Regions from separate parts of the Halomonas sp. BLK-85 genome, predicted to be linked through region 1. Evidence: riboswitches for the same ligand, from Rfam matches in the RefSeq annotation. Region 1 holds a riboswitch; each other region holds the start of a gene.

Region 1 (5,455 bases):
AACAGCAACGATGCCCTCAGGCAAGGCGTTACAAGACAGCAGGAAACCTTGAGGGCATGTCAGGCTCATCTGGCGGAGACGGACACTGCCCTTGCGGCCCTACAGGGAGACCTTGATGCCCTGAACACTGCACTGCAGGATGCTCTGTCTTCGTTACAGGCCGTCAATCTCATCGGCGCCGATGACGATGTCATCGAAGAGGTCGATGACCGCTTCAAGCCTGCCGTGCTGGCGAAACCAAGAAACGGCCAACCCGATGACCTCAAGCAGATTCTCGGCATTGGGCCAAGGCTTGAACAGCGGTGTCATGCCCTCGGCGTATTCCATTACGACCAGATCGCCCGCTGGACAGAAGCAGAAGTGGCCTGGATGGATGCCAACCTTAATGGCTTCAAGGGGCGCGTCAGCCGCGATCATTGGGTACAGCAGGCAAAGCAGCTGACCCGGGAACATCCCTCAAAAACCGCCTGACCCTCATCAGATTCCAGAAAACGTGCCCCCTGCTCGTTTACTTGCGCTTGTTGTGTGCGATATAGCTTACACAAGGTGTCGGCTTTTACTGACATAACCAAATAATAATTTGGAGTAGTATAAATTCGTTAAAAGTTATTAACTTTTAACAACATATTAAAACCAAGCAAAGCTTTACGTTCTTGTCTTTACGGCTTGCGCAGCAAGTAGTGACGTAGAGTTTCGGGATTCACTGGCCCATTCCATCAGATAAATAATAAGGTCAGTACACTCAACACCAAGGAACTTAAAACATGAAGTTTGTAACAATTTCTGCGGCTGCTCTAGTTGGCAGCTTTATGATTCTGGGCACGAGCAATGTTTCTGCCAATGAAGATATCAACCCTTGGCAACATTGCGGTATTGGTGCAGCCATCTTTGATGACAACGAGACTGCCGCGGCTCTTTCTAACGTTATATGGGACCTTGGTACCACTGCGGTGACCTCTGCCACCATCTCACCCGACACCTGTAATGGTCAAAACGTCAATGTTGCAAAATTCATCGATGCAACTTATGAACAGTTGGCCATGGAAACTGCCATGGGTGACGGTGAGCATCTCTCTGCAGCCCTTGACCTGATGAACTGTGGCAGTGATTCAAGCGCAAGCGTGATTACCCATCTGCGTAGCGATCTTGAAGATGCCAGTGCAGCAACAGGTTATGCCGACCAGGCACACGCTGACAAAGCCTTTCAGTATTACAACAGCCTGAACCAGGCTGCCGCTGACTGCGCCACCAGCTAAGCCATTTAAGGGGCCGGGAAAACCTCTGGGCCCCTACTCTCCCTCCCTCCAGAATCTCTACAAGGATAAACCGATTATGCGACGCCTTCTGGTGGCGCCACTGATGTTGTTATGTCTGGACATCAGTGTCGGACAGGCTTCCGATGCACCATTATCGGAGCATCCTCAATGGCTATCGCTGCTCCATTTCGATAATAACAGTCTGTTCAGCGAACCACGCAGTGCCGTTCTGGATGGCAACTTTTTCCTGGCAGACAGCGGCCACCAAGATCCTGCCGCTGAACTCGATGCAACATTAGCGGCACTCCGCAGTGCCCCAGAAGAGGGTAAACCCCATGCCCGCTGCCGTTTTCCTGCACGTGCCCTTTGGCTGAGCAGCCAGACCGGCGAGCGGTGGCCAGATGCTGATTGCCCAGAATGGGAAACCTGGCAGCAACAACACGCCGGTGCCGAGGTAGGTTTGATGTTTGCCTCTGGTTACCTGGGCAACCCTGCCTCTTTCTTTGGCCATCTGATGATACATCTGGAACAGCAAGGCGCGCAGCAGGATGCTCCATTGTCGCGGCTTCTGGATACCAGCCTCAACTTCGGTGCCAACGTGCCCGAGAATGAAAACATTGCAGCTTATATGGCCAGGGGACTATTCGGTGGTTACGAGGCAAGATATTCCCGTGCGCCTTTCTACCGTAACACTGCACTTTATTCCGAACGCGAAATGCGCGATCTCTGGCACTATCAGCTATCACTGTCAGACACCAGGCGACAACTTTTGGTGGCTCACTTGTTCGAAGTGATCGGCCAGAACTACGACTACCTTTTTCTGAGCGAGAATTGCGCTTCGCGCATCGCCCGCACGCTGGAACTCGTTATCGAGGAAGACCTGACGCCAGACAATGCTCCATGGGTGGCTCCTGAAACGCTGGTTCGTGCCATCAGCCAGGCAACCATCGAGGGCCAACCATTATTAAAGAAAACACAGCATGTGCCCTCACGAAGGCTGCAAACTGAATGGCGCTTTCAGGCATTGACTGCGCAGGAGCAGGAAGCGGCTCAGGCGTTATGGCCTGCAATTGACACACTCAACCTCTCAGCGCCTGCTTTTCAAGAACTGAATACTGCCAGTCAGACAGCCGTATTGGATACGTTATTAGGGCACGCTGCGTTCCTGCGACAGACTGGCGATGAACCTGAGATAGCCGAGCTTGAGAGGCAGCTGCTACAGGCTCGCCTGAAACGTCCAACTTCAGGCAGGCAAGCAAAACCAGGTGACCGGGTGCCGCTACATGACGTCAATTCACCCGCTCTTATACGCCTTGAAGGTATATATAATGAAGAGCTTGGCGCAGCAGGCCGGTTAACCTTTCGGCCTCTGCAATATGACCTGCTCGACAGCAATGATACCCGCATGCCCAGCGCTGCTTTAGAAATAGGACGTATTGAAATTGATGTCGACCAGGATGAGCCAAGGCTAAGTCGCCTGGTACTGTTTGATGTTACCAACTTGCACGCGCGCAGCGTTCCCTTGCCGGCACTACCCAATGTGGCATGGCACGCCTCGGGTGAGATCCTACCCAGTCATCTGGGCTGCCAGCATTGCCTGGAAGGTCAGGTGACTCTCCTGGCCGGAAAATCCCATCGGCTAGGTCGCCATCTGCCATTCGTCATGGTCGGGGGTCGATTGCGCAGCGAACGCTACCAGGCGGGCCCTTTACCCGTCGTCAGCCAACTGGGTGTACTGTCAGACTGGGGAGCGGGTCACAGAACATTGCTCGAGATCAATCACGCCAATGCATTTAAAGGCGCGGATAGCCGCCGTACCTACCTGAAACTCCAGCACCGTCTGGCACTGGGAGATCAGATGGACATGCGTGCCGGTATTGAAGCAGATGAAGACGCTCACGAGGTGAGCCTGGGTTTTTCATGGTATTTCTAGGATCTGTTGACAACTCATTGTGATCTGGGCCGTGCTGAGCCAGGCAGGACACAGCACACCAGCAACCAATAGACGCCTCCTAGGCTAGTTGCGGTCTGGGCCGGGCGTAGGATACATTTGCTCAACGACACGGGGTGCCCTGATAAGACACCAGGGCTGAGATAACACCCGCTGAACCTGATCCAGTTCATACCGGCGAAGGGATGTCATACACGCGGCCATTCATGTCCTCGGTAGGCATCCTTGCCATTTACAGGGAACCTGCCCAGATGCCTACATCTCTTGCGTTACCGCTTCACCAACACGTTGTGCTGATTACCGGCGCCAGCCGCGGCCTGGGCGCATGCCTGGCGCGTACCTTTATGGCCGAAGGCGCATACGTTGCCGTGAACTACCTGAACAGCCGCGAAGCGGCACAGGCCGTGGTGGCACAGGCGCCGGAGCGCGCTCTGGCCATTCAGGCGGATGTGCGCGACCCGGACGCAGTAAGCGCCATGTTCAGCGCTGTGCAGGCCCATTTCGGAAGGCCGGTAACCACCCTGATCAATAATGCACTTCCGGACTTTTCGTTTAACGGCGATGCACGCCCCACCGCCGACACCCTGAACTGGGAAAACCTTGATCAACAGCTGCAGGGTACGGCACGTAGTGCACTCAACACCATACAGGCAGCGCTGCCAGGCATGCGTCAGCAGGGCACCGGGCGGATTATCAATATTGGCACCAACCTTTTCCAGAACCCGGTGGTCCCCTACCACGACTATACGGCGGCCAAGGCCGCGCTGCTCTCGCTTACGCGTACGTTGTCCAACGATCTGGGGCCTGACGGCATCACGGTCAACATGCTGTCGGGTGGGCTGCTGCGCACCACGGATGCCTCTGCCGCGACGCCTGAGGCTGTTTTTGACCTCATCGCTGCGAATACGCCCTTGCGCCGGGTCACCACCCCGGAAGAGTTTGCCGATGCGGCCCTGTTTTTTGCATCGCCCTGGAGCCGAGCGGTCACTGGCCAGAACCTGGTGGTGGATGGCGGACTGGTCAAGAACTGATATCGCCAGGGTGATGGCCGCGTGAATGATGGCTCAGCGCTACACATCACCCATGGCCTGGGCACGAATAGCATCTGCCGCATGGGTTCCGGATAGCAGCGCGCACTCACAGCTGCCCATTCGCGCACTGGTACTGGTGTAGTCCCCACAGAAAGCCACTCGGGAGGTGGGACAAAGCGATAGTGCCCCTGGCAAAGGCTGCCCCTCGGGAAAGGCATTACCCCAACGGTGCAGCAATGGGCCCAACCCATAGCGCGATTTTTCAATGACTGGCATCCCAGGGATGTCGCCTAGCGCGGTTAACATTTCATCGACAATGGCCTCTTCTCGAGCGCTATCCGATGAGGCATCACCCACCCTTGCCGCACTGGATGAAGCCCCATATACCCCGGCATTGCCCCGGGCGTAATCGATCGTGGAGTGCAAAACCACCGAGCAACTCTCCGGGCCACACGGCTGGATTGAAATCTTGGCCAGAACACTGTGGTGCTCGACCCGGCCATCATTGAAACCCAGACGCTGCCATTGCTCAGCCTCATTACCGGTGCAGTGCATCAAGACTGTGAGCACCGGCGCTGCCGTTTGCCCGGCGATGACCGCAAGGGCTTCGTTTAACTGCGCGTCTGCAAGCTGCGAAGCCACTGCGACAAGCGGCGGCTCACCCCCAAAGGTGTCCGACCAGCGTGGATGGGCGACACCACTACCGGCCACCACCAGCCAGTCGGCACGCCCGACCTCTTCGGCGTTTTTATCCCGAAGTATCCAGGGAGCCTCCTCGCCATCTGATCGCGATAGCCCCCTGATCATGGTTGAATACGCTGAATTGATGCGCGGCAGGCGTGCGTTGTGATCATCAAGCATCAGAGCCCCGGCGATGGCGGCCATCTCGCCGTTGATACCGGTAATCAGCGCTTCACCGGCCAGCCGCTCACGGCGCTGGCAAGCGCCGGTGTTGCCATCGAGCACACAGCGAACCCCCGTATAGGGCGTGATGCCATCACCCAATGATGACAACAGCTCCAGCCCCTCAGAGGTCGTGATATCCGCATAGGGCGCTCCGTGGTTGATGCCCAACGCCGGGATCGCCCGTGTCTTTCGGGTTGAAGCCCGGCCACCGGGGCCACGGCCGATCTCGTAGAGCGTGATGCGGTCAAGTTGCTCAGGCATCGTCAGTGACAGCTGTCTTGCCGCGGCAGCGCCGGCGATGCCATTGCCGA
Region 2 (5,455 bases), 260 kb from region 1:
GGAAACCGATCACCGCCGCCAGGCATACCGCCAGGAGCGATACCTGCAAGGAAAGCAGCACGATATCGACCAGCGCCGCATCCAGGTTGATCAACAGGGATAGTGCTACATTAAGGGCATTGGAATCTGCAGCCATTCAATTCTCCTATCATAGGCTGCATAGTATGCTTGATCTGGCTGACTTTCACTTTGCTGTGCTTATTATCCTGCTCAGGTTGGATCAAACATTATGTCCTCCGCCGCATCATCTGACGTTCTGCCCCGCCACCTGGCCATCCCCTTGATCATGTCGGTCGCCACCCTGTTTGCCGCCAACCATGTCGCGGCGCGGCTGGCATTTGATAATGGCACGGGCCTGTTGCTTGCGGTATTGATGCGCTCAGGAGTGGCCTGCCTGATCCTGCTGGCGCTTTTGATGATGCAGAAAAAGCGTTTCTGGCTGCCACCCGGCACCTGGCCATGGCAGCTTGCCGCAGGCGTGCTGATTGCCATTCAAAGCGTCTGCCTCTATTCAGCGGTTGCCCGCCTGCCCGTGGTCATCGCCCTGCTGCTGGTGAACACCTTTCCCCTCCAGCTGGCGCTATTGACCTGGGCGCTGGGTGGGCCACGGCCTTCACTGCGCAGCTGCCTGATCATGGGCACCATCCTGATCGGGCTCCTTGTGGTGCTTGATATTCCTGCCTGGCTGGCCAATGCGGCGGCCATGGGGCCTGAATGGCTGACAGGTATTGGCTTTGGATTGGCCGCCGCCTTCGCCCTGGCCAGCACCCTATGGATTACCGAACACCGGCTGGCCAGGGTAGGCAGTACCCTACGCAGCTGGCTGACCATGCAGACGGTGTTTATTGCCATGATCCTGGGTGGGCTGCTGGGCGCGATGCCCGGCGGCATGAACCTGCCGGACAACACCACCGGCTGGACAGGGCTGATGCTGCTGGCAGTGTTGTACGGCAGCGCGTTTTCCATCCTGTTTATCAGTGTCCCGCGCCTGGATATGGCGAGAAACGCACCGGTCATGAATTTCGAACCGGTGGCGTCTCTACTGCTGGGTTATCTCTTTCTGGGGCAGATGCTGACCCCTGGCCAGCTGGTAGGCGGCGCCGTGGTCATCGGTGGGATTATCGTGCTGGGGTTGTCACGCGCGCGCTGACCAACAACCGGCTTGCGCAGTGCTTACCGATTGAACGGGTGGGAGCAGAAGTGCGCCACCTTGGCAGAATCCTTGGGCAGGATTTCGTCGTGATGTCTGGCTTCGCGGGGTTAATGAGCAAGATCCAGCCCCATCTGCCAGAAGTCGATTTCCAGGCGAGTGGCATCGTGGAAGATACGACTAAGCTCGGCAAAGCGGGCGGGGGTCACATCAGCCAGACGGGCGTTGAGCCATTCCAGCTCGGCCTGTCTGGCGGCCTGATACTCCTCGCTTGCGTACATGGCGATCCAGGCGTCATAGGGGTTTTTCGCACCACGCAGGGTAAAAGGCTGGGCATTCAGCCAGTTGGCAATGTCCCCATAGCCCACCAGGCAAGGGGCAAGTGCCACGTGCAGATCGAGCAGGTCACCGCGGTTGCCGGTATCCAGCACGTAGCGGGTATAGGCCAGGGTGGCGCGCGCTTCCGGCAGCTGGGCCAGCTCGTCTTCGGAAATGCCCCACTCCTGGCAAAAGCTCACGTGCAGGCCGAGTTCGACATCCACAATGGCTTTCAACCCTTCATGGGCCTGGCGCAGATCAGCCAGCGTCGGGCTTTTATAGGCGGCCAAGGCATAGGCGCGGGCAAAGTGAATCAGAAACAGGTAATCCTGTTTCAGATAGTGGCGAAACGCGGGTTCGGGAAGCGTGGCAATGCCCAGTTGACGCACAAAATCATGCTCAATATAGGCGCGCCAGTCGGTGTGGCAACTAGTCGTCAGATCAGTAAAGCAATAACCCATAAGGCCTCCAGAAATAAGGATCCGGAGGGTAGGCGTAAGCACAAGACCGAGAAAATGGCCCGGAAGGTGGCGTGAGGATAGCCGCGGCCATCGCTTGATCCCTACGCCGGTACCCGCGCTGCGAACTTGTGTAAGCCGCAGCGCATTAGCCGGATCAGGTTCAGCGGGACCAGCGCTTTGGCAAATATCAGAAGGATACGCCCTGCGCTATCTCAGCCGGATTCACCGGCACCCCGTCAAGCTGTTGAACAGGAAGTCTAGGAGGCATCACTGTGAGATGCAAGAAAGACACCCTAGAGGATCAGCTGGCTATCGCTTATAGGCTTTTTCCATTTTCGGCTATGTAAACCATGATGACAAAATGGCGAGATCTCTGACGGGCCCTCGCTTCCTGAGCGATGATCGGGCATCATTTGCGCAGTGCTGCTGATCAGCCGGCCTCAACGCTGTTTGCATCACCCGGCCTGAAAGTGTCACGCTGCAAGCCATTAGTGCCTTGTATGGCTTTGCAAGAAGGCATTCTGGCAGTCTTGGCTGAACAGTCGACGTGCATTCGCAAGCGTCGGGAAGTAAACTAGTGATGGCCTTGCGGCCTGTGCACTGGCACTCCGCTTCGGCTTGGGTGCCGCACGCGGCCAACAATAATCTCGATATTCGGAACGTTTCAGTGACCAAGCAACACTCTTTTGATCGCGATGAACTGCTGGCCTGCTCACGCGGCGAGCTTTTTGGCCCGGGCAATGCCCAATTGCCAGCACCCAACATGCTGATGCTTGATCGCATTACCAGCATTACCGAAGACGGCGGTGAAAGTAATAAAGGTGAGCTTATTGCCGAACTGGACATCACCCCGGACCTGTGGTTTTTTGATTGCCACTTCCCGGGCGATCCGGTCATGCCTGGCTGCCTGGGTCTGGATGCCATGTGGCAACTGGTCGGCTTCTATCTCGGCTGGCTGGGTCACCCGGGTCGCGGGCGAGCCCTGGGCTGTGGTGACGTCAAATTCACCGGCCAGATTCTGCCCGGCGCTCAAAAGGTTACCTACAACATCAATATCAAGCGCATCATTACCCGTCGCCTGATACTGGGCATTGCCGACGGTACAGTGACCGTCGACGGGCGTGAAATCTATCAGGCAAACGACCTGCGCGTTGGCCTATTTACCTCCACTGCGAATTTTTAACAGGAGGCTCCCATGCGACGAGTGGTAGTCACCGGCCTGGGCATCGTGTCTTGTCTCGGCAATGATCAGCAACAGGTCCTGGATGCGCTCAAGAACGGGCGCAGTGGCATTAGCTTCAAGGAAGAGTACGCCGAACGCGGCATGCGCAGTCATGTTGCCGGCAGCGTCGATATTGATCTGAATGAGTTGATTGACCGCAAACTGTTGCGCTTCATGGGCGACGCGGCCGCCTATGCCTATGTCTCCATGGCGCAAGCTATTGAAGACGCTGGCCTTTCGGAAGAACAGGTCTCCAACGAACGCACCGGCCTGATTGCCGGCTCGGGCGGTGCCTCCAGTGCCAATCAGGTAGAAGCGGCTGATGTACTGCGTGAGAAAGGCTTGCGCCGGGTCGGCCCCTATCGCGTGACCCGTACCATGGGCAGCACGGTATCCGCCTGTCTGGCCACACCGTTCAAGATAAAGGGCGTCAACTATTCGATTTCCTCGGCCTGCGCCACCTCGGCTCACTGTATCGGCAGTGCCATGGAGCAGATCCAGCTGGGCAAGCAGGATGTTGTTTTTGCCGGCGGCGGCGAAGAGGAGCACTGGACGCTTACCTGCCTGTTCGATGCCATGGGTGCCCTGTCCACCCAATATAACGAGGCCCCTGAGAAAGCGTCGCGCCCCTACGACCAGACGCGCGACGGCTTCGTGATTGCCGGCGGCGGCGGCATGCTGGTACTGGAAGAGCTTGAGCATGCCAAGGCGCGGGGTGCCCACATCTACGCCGAACTGGTGGGCTATGGCGCCACCTCCGATGGCTACGACATGGTCGCGCCTTCCGGCGAAGGCGCTGTGCGCTGCATGCAGCAGGCCCTGGATACTGTCGACGGCGACATTGATTACATCAACACTCACGGGACCTCAACGCCGGTGGGGGATGTCGCCGAGCTTCAGGCAGTGCGTGCGCTGTTCGGCGATACTACCCCGGCGATGAGCTCTACCAAGTCACTTACCGGCCATTCACTGGGGGCGACCGGGGTGCAGGAAGCCATCTACTCGCTGCTGATGATGAAGCATGACTTTGTCTCTGCGTCAGCGAACATTGACACGCTTGATGAACAGGCGGATGGGTTTGATATCGTCACCCAGCGCCGGGATGGCGTTAACCTGCAGCGCGTGCTTTCCAACAGCTTCGGCTTTGGCGGCACCAATGCCTGCCTGGTGTTCCAGCGCTATGCCAGCTGATCGGCTATCGCATCCGACAATCCGGCACTGACAGAACGGCGCCAACCCACAAGGTTGGCGCCGTTCTGGTTCCAGAGCTTGCAGCCCGGTTGCGGTCAGGACACTTTAAGCGGACGCGGCACGTCTGAAATTTCCTGCAGCTGGGCTTCAATCCAGGTTTCCACTTCGGCATTCACGCTATCAGACGTTTTACCGTGCGTGGTGATCGGTGCGCCAATGCGTACGCGCAGAACGCCCGGGCGCTTGACCCAGTGACGCCCCGGCCAGCGCTCACCCGCGTTGTGCGCCACGGGCAGCACCGGCACGCCGGCACGGCAGGCAATCACGCTGCCACTCTTGTTATAACGCTTGCGAACCCCGGGCTCCACCCGCGTGCCTTCAGGGAAAATCAGCACGGATAGCCCGCTCTGCAGCCGGATGACCCCTTGAGTGAGTACCTGCTTCATGGCACGGGCAGGCCGCGAACGGTCAAGCGCGATCGGATGGAGCAGCCTGAGCGCCCAGCCGAAAATCGGGAAACGCAGTAGCTCCTGCTTCAGCACCGTGCATACCGGCGGCTTCATGACCTGCAAAAACACCGTCTCCCACTCGCACTGATGGTTGGCCTGTATCACGCAGGGGCCATCAGGCAGGTTGTCTCGTCCTTCAATTTCATAGCGCACGCCGCAGGCCACGCGAAACCAGACCATCAAAAAATGGTTGTAGAGGTTCAGCAGGCGATAGCGCCCGGCAAGCGGCAGGAAGGGTGCGACAGGCAAACACAGAAGGCCAATCAACAGCATGGCAGCAAAGTAGCCGATATAAAAAATCACACTGCGCAGCACATTCATCGCGGGCGACCCTCCGCTGCGCGGGTATGGTCGTCATCGCGCATCATGCACCAGGCATCCAGCATGCGTCCGACTTCCAACCGCCAGGGCTTCTGGTGGACACCAAAGGTTTCCAGTACGCGCCGGCAGTTCAACACTCGGCGCAACTTGGCATCGTGATGGTGTTTCTGTGCCTGTACTTCGCCAAGCGCCACCTCTTCACCGCGACCTTCCAGGCGGGTCCCCAGCTGGGTACGCACCATGGAGGTAAAGGTGAAGGCACTGACCGGCTCCGTGCCCGCCA
Region 3 (5,455 bases), 720 kb from region 1:
ACTCGGGCGGCCTGGCGTGCAAGCGCTGGCTGCTGGAACATGAGCAAGGTATTAATCGACTAACCTGATTGCCATCTGCTGTGTTTTATCCCTGCGGCTTGCAGCCCGCCTTAAGGCCCTTCAAGCTAGGCGGCTTTTTGTCTTTATCCGTGTACTTCTACTAACGACGAGTCCTGCATGCTGCCCTTTGCCACTGACTATCACCGCCGTTTGACCTGGCGTTACTTTGCGCTGTTTATTGCCATCGGCATGACCGGTGGCCTGCTTGGCCCTGCCTTGCCGCACCTGGCGGATAGCGTGGGCGCCAGCATGAGCCAGATTGCGATTCTGTTTACCACTCGGGCGGTGGGTAATATGAGCGGTGCTTTTGTAACGGGCCTGCTGCTCGACCGCTTTGATGGCCACAAGGTGCTGTTTGCCATGGGGGCCATCATGGTGGCAGGGCTGGCGATGACGCCTTTCAGCCCCCTGCTGATACTGCTGGCGGGGCTGTTTGGCGTGCTTGGCTTTGCCGAGGTGGCGCTGAATTCCGGCGGCAATACCCTGCTGGTCTGGCTGCACCGTGATGATGCCGGGCCGAATATCAGCGCCCTGCACTTCTGCTTCAGCTTTGGCAATATGCTCACGCCGCTGGTGATGGTGGCGGCGCTTTCCGTTACCGGTCAGTTTTATTGGGCGTTCTGGGTCGTTGGCGCCTTTGCTCTGCTCACCCTCCTGCCTTTGCTGCGCTTTGCCAGCCCCCTCAAGGCGCCGCCGGTGGGCAGCACCGTGCCACCCGCCACGCCCAAGCACAGCGATATCATCCTGCTGGTGTTGATCATGCTCATTTTCGCGCTTTATGTGGGCATGGAAATCACCTTTGCCGGCTGGGTGACCTCCTATGGGGTGCTGGTGGGGATGGCCGCCAAGGACGCCGCCATTCTGGCCACCCTGTTCTGGCTGACCCTGTCTGCCGGGCGGCTGCTGGCCATTCCTTTACTGCGGGCGGTCTCGCCCTGGTGGATACTCTGCGGCTGTACGGCACTTGGGCTGGTGACCGCCTGGGCGCTGCATGCGCTGTGGGTGCCGCTGACGGTTGGCGCCCTGCTGTTCGGGCTGGCGGCGTCAGCCTTCTTCCCGACCCTGTATGCGCTGAGTAACCAGGTCATGGAAATGCGCGGGCGCACCACGGGGGCGATTTTTACCGCCGCCGGCAGCGGCGCCCTGGTGGTGCCCTCACTGACCGGCCCCTTGCTTGACTGGCTGGGTGCGGGGGCCTTCCCGCTGCTGCTGGCGGGTCTGGTTATATTGATGGGTGTGGGCCTGGCACTGCTGGCACTGCGGCTGCATGACCTGGGCCAGGCTGCTCACCCCGAGACCGTCAGGCCGTTACCCTCGGGCGAGCGCTAAGCGCCCACCCTACGCTGACCAGCGTGGAGGCCAGCAGTGCCCCGGCAAACGGCGCCAGGGTAGGAATACTGTTGGGAAAGCTGGCCGCCAGCAGCCCAGCACTGAAGCTGCCCTGCATCACCCAGCCGGGCAGGATGGCGCCGAGCATGCCAGCAAGCCCGCCGGCAATGGCCGCAAACGGCGTCATCCGCTGCCACAGGCCAAGCAATACCGGCACCACGATGGCAGCGCACAGCAGGTCGGCGATCAGGAACAGCCGCAGTACCGAAACGCCCTGCAGTGCCAGGATCACCACCGGCACCATCAGGGCCACCGTGGCCCAGCGGGCCAGGGGCAGCGAGCCGCCCCGGGTAGAGAACTGTTCGCTGGCCAGCGAGGCAATGGCGTTTTGCAGGGTATCCACGCTGGAGGCCACCAGAGTGACCGCCAGGACCAGCGCCGGTAGCGCCAGCCAGGCGGGGGCTTCGGAAAGCAGCGCGAAGAACGGAATCGGCGGTTCGCCGAGGGCCACCCCGCTCATGGCGGCAATAATGCCCAGGCCACCAATCACCATTACCACGACCACAGTGGCACCGCCGCCCAGCCAGGCGCCCCGCGCCAGGCTGTGGTTATCTTCTGCCGCCCACACTCGCTGCCAATAGCCCTGATGGAAAAGATTGGCGGCAGTCACCGCAATCACCAAGGTCAAGGCCACGCTTAGCGCACTGCCCAGTGGCGCCGAGGGCATGGCTACTTCACTGGGCAGCGCCGGCAGGGCCGTTAACGCCACGCCGCCGACAATCACCAGCAGGGCCATCAGCAGCCAGGCCTGCCAGCGGTCGGTGGCCAGGCTGGCGCGCAGGCCACCCACGGCGGTGTAGAGCAGTGTGGTCAGCGCTACACCCATCACCACCAGCGCCGGCGGCACATCCGAGAGCAGCGCGGTAATCGCGCCGATGGCGGTGAGCTCGGCGGCCAGAAAACAGGCCATATAGGCCACCGAGACCAGCGACACCCAGTGACGCACGCCACGGCCGTAGCAAGCCTCGGCAAACTCGGCAATGCTGCGCCCCTGGGGCAAGGCGCGGCGGATTTTCGGGCCGTAGAGGCCCAGCACAATAAACGGCAGCGCCGAGCCAATGGCGTAGCCGGCCAGGGCCACCGGGCCGACAAAGGCGCCAATCTCGGGGGGTGCAAACAGAATCCAGGCGCCCATGCCGGAAGCCAGAAAGGACAGGCCGATGGTCAGTGAGGATTGCGAGTTGCGCGCCGACAGATAGTCATCCACGGCATTGGCACCGTTCAGGCTGTTGGCCCGACGTGCCCGCAGGCCCAGAAATGCAAAGCAGAAAAGTGCCGCGCCAAGCGCAGCGGCGGTCAGGTATGGCATGTCGCACTTCCTCCGCCGGTATTAACCGGATCAGGTTCCAGGGTCTGCAGCGCGAACGAACGCTTGCCTTCTCAGCCGGATGGCTCCCCTGGCGACAGTGAATGTAAGTTGTCTTAATTATTGTTGCGGATTGATGGGCCAGAGTAAAGCGTCAGGAGTTATCTCGCGGCACCCGACCCAGCATGTAGAACTCCGGATTCGGCGGCGTACCGGTCAGGGTGACCAGACGGTTGGATAAGCCAAAAAAGGCGGTGATGGCGCCAATATCCCAGATATCGTCACGGGTGAAGCCGACCGCCGCCAGCCGCGCTTCCCAGTCGTCGGTCAGCTCGCCTACGTCCAGCCCGCAGTGCAGGGCAAAATCCAGCATCACCCGATGGCGCTCGCTGATCGGCGCGGTGCGATGGTTGATGGCCACCTGGTCGGCCAGCAGCGGGTCCTTACTGTAGATACGTACCAGGGCGCCGTGGGCCACCACGCAGTAAAGGCAGCGATTGCGGGCACTGGTAGCCACCACGATCATTTCCTTTTCGGCCTTGGTCAGGGTATCGGCTTCCCGCTCCATCAGCGCATCGTGGTAGGCAAAAAAGGCGCGGAACTCGTCCGGCCGATGGGCCAGCATCAGAAATACGTTAGGCACGAAACCGGCTTTTTCCTGCACAGCGAGGATGGTGTCGCGAATATCGGCGGGCAGATCGGTGAGCGCTTCCGGCACGCCAAAACGGCTGAGTGAGCTGTTCATGGTAGCTCCTTGTTGTTGTTACAGGTGATTTGACAGCATAACGCCCCGTCGAGGCGGGGCGTTGTGTTGCAGTCGGGCTCTAGGCTAGTGCTTGGCCGGTCAGCTTAGCGAGATGGTGCTGTTGATGCCGCTGGAGACGTTTTCCGGCTCAAACCAGCGGGCGGTGACCGTCTTGGTTTGTGTCCAGAAAGCAATGGCCTGCTTGCCGTTGGGCCCCAGATCACCCAGCTTGGAACCGCGTGAGCCGGTGAAGCTGAAATAGGCGACCGGCACCGGGATGGGCACGTTGATGCCGATCTGGCCAACATCGATATCGGTCTCGAAGCGGCGGGCAACCCAGCCGGAATTGGTGAAAATGGAGGTGCCGTTACCGTTGGGGTTGGCATTGATGAAGGCAATGGCGTCATCCAGGGTTTCAACGGATACCACACACAGCACCGGGCCAAAGATTTCTTCGCGGTAGATGGCCATATCAGCGGTGACATCGGCAAACAGGGTCGGGCCGACAAAGTTGCCGTCCGGGTAACCTTCCACCGTGCAGCCGCGGCCATCGACCAGCAGACTTGCGCCTTCCTGTTCACCCGCGCTAATCAGGCGCTCGACGCGCTCCTTGGCCTGGGGCGATACCAGGGGCCCGAGATCGGCGTCGCGCTGGGTACCCGGCCCTATCTTCATGCCCTTGGCACCGGCAACAATATCACCGAGCCATTCCCGCGCCTCGCCCACCAGCACCACCACGGAATTGGCCATGCAGCGCTGGCCGGCTGCCCCAAAGGCCGAGCCCAGGAGGTTATTGATCGCCTGGCTGCGGTTGGCATCCGGCATCACCACACAGTGGTTCTTGGCGCCCAGCATGGCTTGCATGCGCTTGCCCGCGACGGCGGAGCGGTTGTAGAGCAGCGCGCCCACGTGGCTGGAACCGATAAACGACAGCGCCTTGATATCCGGGTGATCGGCAATCTGGTTGGCCACGTCCGGCCCGCCGTGCACCACGTTCAGGACACCGGCCGGAATACCGGCTTCGTGGGCCAGTTCGACCAGGCGCATGGTGGAAGTCGGGTCCTGCTCGGAGGGCTTGAGCACAAAGGTATTGCCGGTAGCAATCGCCAGCGGGAACATGAAGCACGGCAGCATGATCGGGAAGTTGAAGGCGGTAATGCCGGCGCCGACGCCCAGCGGCTGGTGCATGGTGTAGACATCCACTTCGCTGGCGGCGTTCTCGGCCAGCTCGCCCAGCTGCAAGGAGGTTATCGAGCAGGCGTGCTCGACCACTTCCAGGCCACGGCCCACTTCACCTTCGGCATCCGGCAGGGTCTTGCCATGTTCCTCGGTGATCAATGCTGCCAGCTCAGCGGTGTTGTCACGAATCAGCGCCTGCAGCTTGAGCATGATGCGCATGCGCTTGCCCAACGGTACCTTGCGCCATGTCTGGAAGGCTTCCTTAGCGCTGGCCACCGCACGCTCCACCTCTTCCGCACTACAGAAAGGCACCCGGGCCACCACTTCCTGGGTGGCCGGGTTGACGACGTCACGCCAGTCCTGACTTTGTGATTGTACTGGCTGGCCATCAATAAACATGGGGATTTCGCGAATCGGCATTGCATCTCTCCAGTTGGCTGGCGCGCTCCTTGAGGGGCGGCGCTCTTGTATTTATCGGGCGCCCCTGCCGGCGCGCCACAGGAAACAGGATAGTGGTAACAGGATTCATGGTATAGCAGGAAGTTAACGTAAGCGTCAAGATTTGGGGAAGGCGGTCGATATAAAAGGCTTGGTCACAGCGAACCGTATCTCTTTTTAGCGCGATACAGCCGATATCCATGGCCATAAACGGACTCCAGAATCCAGTGAGATTCTCCGCTCATACCCAGTTTCTTACGTATACGATGTATATGGACATCGAGGGTGCGAGTATTGGTTACCTGGCTCAACCCCCAGACATACTCGTAAAGACAGGA
Region 4 (5,455 bases), 130 kb from region 1:
TTGGATACCGCCCTCGGGCGGTATTTTTTTGGATTGCATTTCACGCAAGAGACGCCGAAACTTGTTTCCCGAACCCTGCCATTCCCCGATTGCAAGAGCTCAAGCCATGCGTGTAAACGCCGATTTTAATGACTTTGCCTGTATCACACCGGAACGCTATCAATGGGTCACGTCCCCCAGTGCGGGTGTGGAACGGATGATGCTGGACCGCATTGGTGACGAGGTGGCCCGCGCCACCAGCCTGGTTCGCTACGCGCCTAACACCCAGTTCAGCCGCCATACTCACGGCGGCGGCGAAGAAATACTGGTGCTTGAAGGCGTTTTTGCTGATGAGCATGGCCGCTACCCGGCGGGCAGTTACCTACGCAACCCTGTGGGTACGGGGCACACGCCGCGAATTGGCGATGAAGGCGCCCTGATCCTGGTCAAACTGCACCAGTTCGACCCTGACGACATCCTCCAGCTGGCCGTGCCGGCCCACCGCCTGCCCTGGCAGCCTGACCGTCGTGCAGGCATCACCTACAAGATGCTGCATACCTATGGCGGTGAACGGGTCAGCCTGGAGCGCTGGGAGGCAAACACACAGGTGACTTATCCGCCGCTGGGTGGCGGCCTTGAGCTGTTTGTGCTGCAAGGTTCGCTGATCAGTGATGGCAATGAGTACATACAAGGCAGCTGGTGCCGTTTCCCCTGCGGTGCTGCCCCACAGCTTGAAGCTGGCAGTGAAGGTGTGCAGCTATATCTTAAACGTGGCCACCTGGCGGTTGTTAACGCGCCAGACCAATAAACGGCAGCAGCGTCAGCAGCACGATCAGCGCCACCCCCAGGATCACCAGGGTGAACTGGACGGGATGCTGTAGCAGGCGTTGCCAGAAGCTGGATACCTCGCCTCTGGCCAACGCCTCTGCGTGTTCGCGGCGGGCCTTTTCCAGGCGGCTTGTCTGATAGTCCTTGAGCACAGCTTCTGCGGCTTCTTTCTGGCGTCTGTCGCGCAGCCAGATGGCGTCTACCCCCAGACGGAAAAACCCCGCCTGGGTCTCATAGGTATCAAAGCCGTGTTCTTCCAGCAGCTGGCGAACTTCCATGGCTTCTTCATCGGTCACATGGCGCAACCGGAACAGCAGATGTGCCATGCTCAGTCGCCCTTGTTGGCCATGCGGTCTGGCTGTATCACTTCGATCCAGTAACCATCTGCATCCTTGACGAAGATCACGTCCTGCATCTTGCCCTGGTCAGCGCGTTTGACGAAGGTGACATCGTGTTCGTCAAACCAGGCCTGGGCGGCTTCAAGGTTCGGCACGCAAAAGCAGATGTGCCCAAAGCCCTGCGGTTCGGCGTTGCCATCATGGTAGGCAAAATCCGGCTGATCTTCCGTGCCCCAGTTGTGCGTCAATTCCAGCAGGCCTTTCTGGCTGAAGGTCCAGGCCGTGCGGGCTGAAGTATCGTCCGGCACCTCGTCCCCGTCTTCCAGGTTGGCCAGGAAGTAGAGAGAAAACTGCATCTCTTCAAAATCCAGCCGGCGCATGACCTGCATACCGAACACTCGGGAATAGAATGCCAGGGCACGTTCTGGGTCCTTGATGCGTAGCATTGTATGGTTAAGACGAAAGCCCCTGGTTTCTTCAGGCGTTGGCGCCACGCCAGGATGATGCTCACCGCTGAAAGCCATGTCAGACTATCCTTTTAGGCTTATACATGAAGTTGCTCATGTAATATATAAAATATATTTTCATAGACGTATCTTTGCAGTATGCAGGCAATACACTGAAACACGCAACGGGCGAGCCAGCCCCCTTTTGGAGTCGATTCGATGTCACGTGACCGTAACGTATTGGGCGAACCGCTGACCCCTTGCTGCCATGACCCGGTTACCGGGTTTTACCGCGATGGCTTTTGCCGTGTCGGCCCTAATGACCATGGCGTGCATGCCGTGTGTGCCATGGTGACTGAGGAGTTTCTGGCCTTCTCACGCGCGCAGGGCAACGATCTGGTGACCCCTCACCCGGAGTTTGGCTTCCCTGGCCTCAATCCTGGCGATCGCTGGTGCCTGTGTGCCAGTCGCTGGAAGGAAGCAGCCGTAGTGGGCCTGGCTCCTCCGGTTATTTTATCTGCCACCCATGAAAAAGCCTTGGATGTTATCCCCCTGATTCAACTGCAACAACACGCCCTGGATGCGGTTCGTTAGTGAATTTAACGCCGGGATGGCTGGCAAAGATTGACGATTGCTCTACACTGATTTATCAAAAGCTGTACAAAATATTTTACGCAGTTCCGTCTGCAGGAGTTCATCATGACGAGTATCGATTACCAGATAGGCGACCGCCTAAGCTATCGCCAACTGGCACATGCGCTACATAATGGCTTTTCACCCATCGTTGAGGTGGAATCCATGGACGGCATCTATACCGTCCGTTTCCACCACGCCAATGGTGTATCAGAACTGAGTGACAACGAGGGTCGTGTTGTGTCGTTTCTGGGCACTGGTGAAATCCGCGACAAACTGGGTCAACTCGGTCTAGAGCATGGTGTGCTGACGTTTGCTGACCAGTGCGGTGATGAAATGATCGGGGTTCCCGGCCGTGCCATGTCGCCGGATGAAATGCTGACCTATGGAACACGCATCGCTTTTAAATGAAGAATTCGCCAGCCTAGCGATGTTCAGTTAGACTTTTGCCTTGAAGTAACGACAGGGGCGCTTGAACGGTCACCTTGGCCTGACGACCAAGATAAGACAGCTTCAAGCTGAGACGCACCCTCACTACCTGATCCGGATAATACCGGCGTAGGGAGTCGTGGGGGCGAATGCTCCCACTGCCTCCCGCCCGGGAGGAATGTATGACAACAGCGCACCTGGGCCAACACCTGGCCTGCCTCCATCAAACTCCCCCCTTAACGCATTGCATCACTAACTATGTGGCGATGAATAGCAGCGCTAACATCCTGCTGGCCCTGGGAGCGTCACCGGCTATGCTGCATGCTGAGCAGGAAGTGGCTGAGTTTGTAAAACTTTCTTCAGCGCTTTCAGTGAACATTGGCACAATTTCCGCTCCCTGGGCCACTGGTATTCAGCTAGCTGCCCGCACGGCTCAGGCGTCTGGTACGCCCTGGGTGCTGGACCCCGTTGCCGTCGGCGCCACCGCCTACCGCCAGCAACTTTGCGCTGAGCTGCTCGCCTTCAGGCCCACTGTGATACGCGGCAATGCCTCTGAAATTCTCAGTCTTAATGGCGTTGCCAACCCGGGACGCGGCGCCGATAGCACGGCGAGTTCAGACGATGCCTACACGGCTGCTCTCCAGTTGGCCAGGCAACAGGGCTGCATTGTGGGCGTCAGCGGTGAGACGGATATCATCACCGATGGGCAGCGATCATTACGCCTGTATGGCGGCCACTCCCTGATGCCCAGAGTCACTACCCTGGGCTGCGGGCTGAGTGCTGCGGTAGCAGCGTTTGTAGGCGCTAACCCATCATCGCCGTGGATGGCGACTGCCGCCGCCTTTGGCTGTTTTGCTCTGGCCGGCGAGCGAGCAGGCCAGAGGGCCAAGGGCCCAGGGAGCTTTACCCCTGCTTTTCTGGATGCCCTTTATCAGCTGACCCCTCAGGATCTGGACACCTGTTTGAAAATGGAGCCAATGAATGTCGCTTGATCTCTCACTGTATCTGGTAACGGATGCAGGCTTATGCACTGAAAAAGGCCTTGAACGTACCGTCGAAGAAGCGGTAACCGGAGGGGTAAGCATTGTCCAGTTGCGCGACAAGCAGGCCAGCGATGTGGCCATGATCGAGCAGGCCAGGCGGTTGAAAAGCCTGTTGGCAGGAACCGGTGTTCCACTGATCATCAATGACCGCCTTGAGGTGGCGATTGCCAGCCAGGCGGATGGCCTGCATGTCGGGCAAACCGATGCCACCATCGAGCAGGCGCGTCAGGCCCTGGGAAAAGAGGCGATTATTGGCCTATCCGTCAACACCTTGACACAACTTTCCAGAGCGCCGGCCAGCCTGCTGGATTATTTCGGTTTTGGCCCTGTGTTTGCCACCCCCAGCAAAGGGGATCACGAGCCGCCTATCGGCTTTGATGGCCTGGCCGCATTGGTCTCGGCAAGCCCGCTGCCGGGGGTTGCCATTGGCGGGCTGAAGACCGCGCATATACGCGCTGCCAAGCGCAGTGGTGCTGCCGGTGTTGCGGTCATTTCGGCTATCTGTGGGCAAACCTCACCTCGCGACAGTGCCCAACATCTGGCTAGGCAGTGGGCCGACGCTTGAGGCTGGTGCGGCGGTCGTGGTGGGCAATCGCCAGGCCGCTGCCTATGATCAAGACGCTACCCACCAGTACCCAGATATCCGGGAGTTCGCCCCAGAACCACCAGCCCAGCAGAACGGCCCACAGCATGGCCGTGTAATCAAAGGGGGCGGCAATGGCTGCCGGGGCGTGACGAAAGGCCTGGGTAATAAACGCCGTGGCGCCAACGCCTAAAACACCTGACAGCAGAAATCCGGGCCAGTGCCATGGATAAGGCGTTTGCCATACCCAGGGGAGCGTTAGCGCTGTCAGCAGCATGGGAATCAGTGTCATATAGAACACCATGGCCCAGAGGTGCTCGCGGCCGTAGCGGCGCGCGGTCACCATCATCAGCGCATAGCAGACCGCCGCCGCTATCATCACCAGCGAGCCCAGCTGGAAGGCTTCACCCCCCGGGCGTACGACAATCAACACGCCCATAAAACCGACCAATGACGCCACCAATACGGGCAGTTCGATACGCTCCCCGAGCAGGGGAACTGACAGCAGAGTGACAAACATGGGCGCCACAAAGGCAATCGCCGTCGCTTCTGCCAGCGGAAGCATGGTCAGCCCCCAGACAAAAAAGCCCATGGTGCCGGTATAGATCACGCCACGCACCAGATGTACCTTCGGCCGGCGGGTTTGCAGCTTGCGCAGGCCTCCCCCGAAATGCGCCAGAAGCGCAATCAGCGGCAAGGAAACCAGGGTACGGAAAAACACAATCTGCAAGGGTGAGTGCACTTCTCCCAGCCATTTCGACACAGCGTCGCCCAGGGCAAGACACAGCACCCCGGCACACATGAACATGATGCCTTTGAAAGAAGTGGTCATATCAGGGCAGGTCTCGATGCATAAACAGAAAACCCCGCGAGGTTACCCAGGCGGGGCTACCGCTTCACGTTAACACTACAGGCTAGCGTTTACGACCATGCAATCCATGCCATGCGAGCGCAGTTGCAGACAGGCGTTTCGTGCCTGCTGTTCTTCAAGAGAAACGACACGGGCACGAAACAGACGGCGCTGGCCGGGCACCGGCTGCACGGCAACCTGACCGTTGACTTGAGTACCTAACTGCTGCGATGCCTGAGTGGCCAGTTGGCGCGCCAGCGCTTCTTCACTGAATGCACCGAGCTGTACACCCCAGCCCGCCTGACGCTGTGGGGGTGATACGGGCG

The links. A riboswitch is a leader RNA that binds a small molecule or an ion and turns the genes downstream of it on or off. The one in region 1 is predicted to bind thiamine pyrophosphate.
Region 2: linked by a shared signal. The riboswitch ahead of tenA (thiaminase II) and the one ahead of LL947_RS13475 (3-oxoacyl-ACP reductase) in region 1 are both predicted to bind thiamine pyrophosphate.
Region 3: linked by a shared signal. The riboswitch ahead of LL947_RS10060 (SLC5/6 family protein) and the one ahead of LL947_RS13475 (3-oxoacyl-ACP reductase) in region 1 are both predicted to bind thiamine pyrophosphate.
Region 4: linked by a shared signal. The riboswitch ahead of thiM (hydroxyethylthiazole kinase) and the one ahead of LL947_RS13475 (3-oxoacyl-ACP reductase) in region 1 are both predicted to bind thiamine pyrophosphate.

Annotation. Positions count from the first base shown of each region.
Region 1 is NZ_CP087731.1:2,948,379-2,953,833, forward strand. It holds gene LL947_RS13460 (helix-hairpin-helix domain-containing protein) at 1-471, shown strand, start outside; gene LL947_RS13465 (DUF3015 family protein) at 765-1,256, shown strand; gene LL947_RS13470 (Lnb N-terminal periplasmic domain-containing protein) at 1,333-3,189, shown strand; TPP riboswitch at 3,310-3,410, shown strand; gene LL947_RS13475 (3-oxoacyl-ACP reductase) at 3,459-4,238, shown strand; gene LL947_RS13480 (NAD(P)-binding protein) at 4,278-5,455, opposite strand, start outside.
Region 2 is NZ_CP087731.1:66,348-71,802, reverse strand. It holds gene LL947_RS00310 (ABC transporter permease) at 1-136, opposite strand, end outside; gene LL947_RS00305 (EamA family transporter) at 230-1,150, shown strand; gene tenA (thiaminase II) at 1,261-1,929, opposite strand; TPP riboswitch at 2,011-2,175, opposite strand; gene fabA (3-hydroxyacyl-[acyl-carrier-protein] dehydratase FabA) at 2,597-3,112, shown strand; gene fabB (beta-ketoacyl-ACP synthase I) at 3,125-4,342, shown strand; gene LL947_RS00285 (lysophospholipid acyltransferase family protein) at 4,438-5,172, opposite strand; gene LL947_RS00280 (sugar nucleotide-binding protein) at 5,169-5,455, opposite strand, start outside.
Region 3 is NZ_CP087731.1:2,223,551-2,229,005, forward strand. It holds gene LL947_RS10050 (methylated-DNA--[protein]-cysteine S-methyltransferase) at 1-68, shown strand, start outside; gene LL947_RS10055 (MFS transporter) at 178-1,389, shown strand; gene LL947_RS10060 (SLC5/6 family protein) at 1,361-2,758, opposite strand; TPP riboswitch at 2,748-2,858, opposite strand; gene LL947_RS10065 (peroxidase-related enzyme) at 2,910-3,500, opposite strand; gene LL947_RS10070 (CoA-acylating methylmalonate-semialdehyde dehydrogenase) at 3,600-5,099, opposite strand; gene LL947_RS10075 (hypothetical protein) at 5,068-5,325, opposite strand; gene LL947_RS10080 (winged helix-turn-helix domain-containing protein) at 5,273-5,455, opposite strand, start outside.
Region 4 is NZ_CP087731.1:2,814,317-2,819,771, forward strand. It holds gene LL947_RS12770 (cupin domain-containing protein) at 107-787, shown strand; gene LL947_RS12775 (DUF6164 family protein) at 768-1,133, opposite strand; gene gloA (lactoylglutathione lyase) at 1,136-1,669, opposite strand; gene LL947_RS12785 (DUF2237 family protein) at 1,811-2,185, shown strand; gene LL947_RS12790 (hypothetical protein) at 2,291-2,635, shown strand; TPP riboswitch at 2,679-2,806, shown strand; gene thiM (hydroxyethylthiazole kinase) at 2,836-3,645, shown strand; gene thiE (thiamine phosphate synthase) at 3,635-4,261, shown strand; gene LL947_RS12805 (DMT family transporter) at 4,239-5,111, opposite strand; gene LL947_RS12810 (serine hydrolase) at 5,187-5,455, opposite strand, start outside.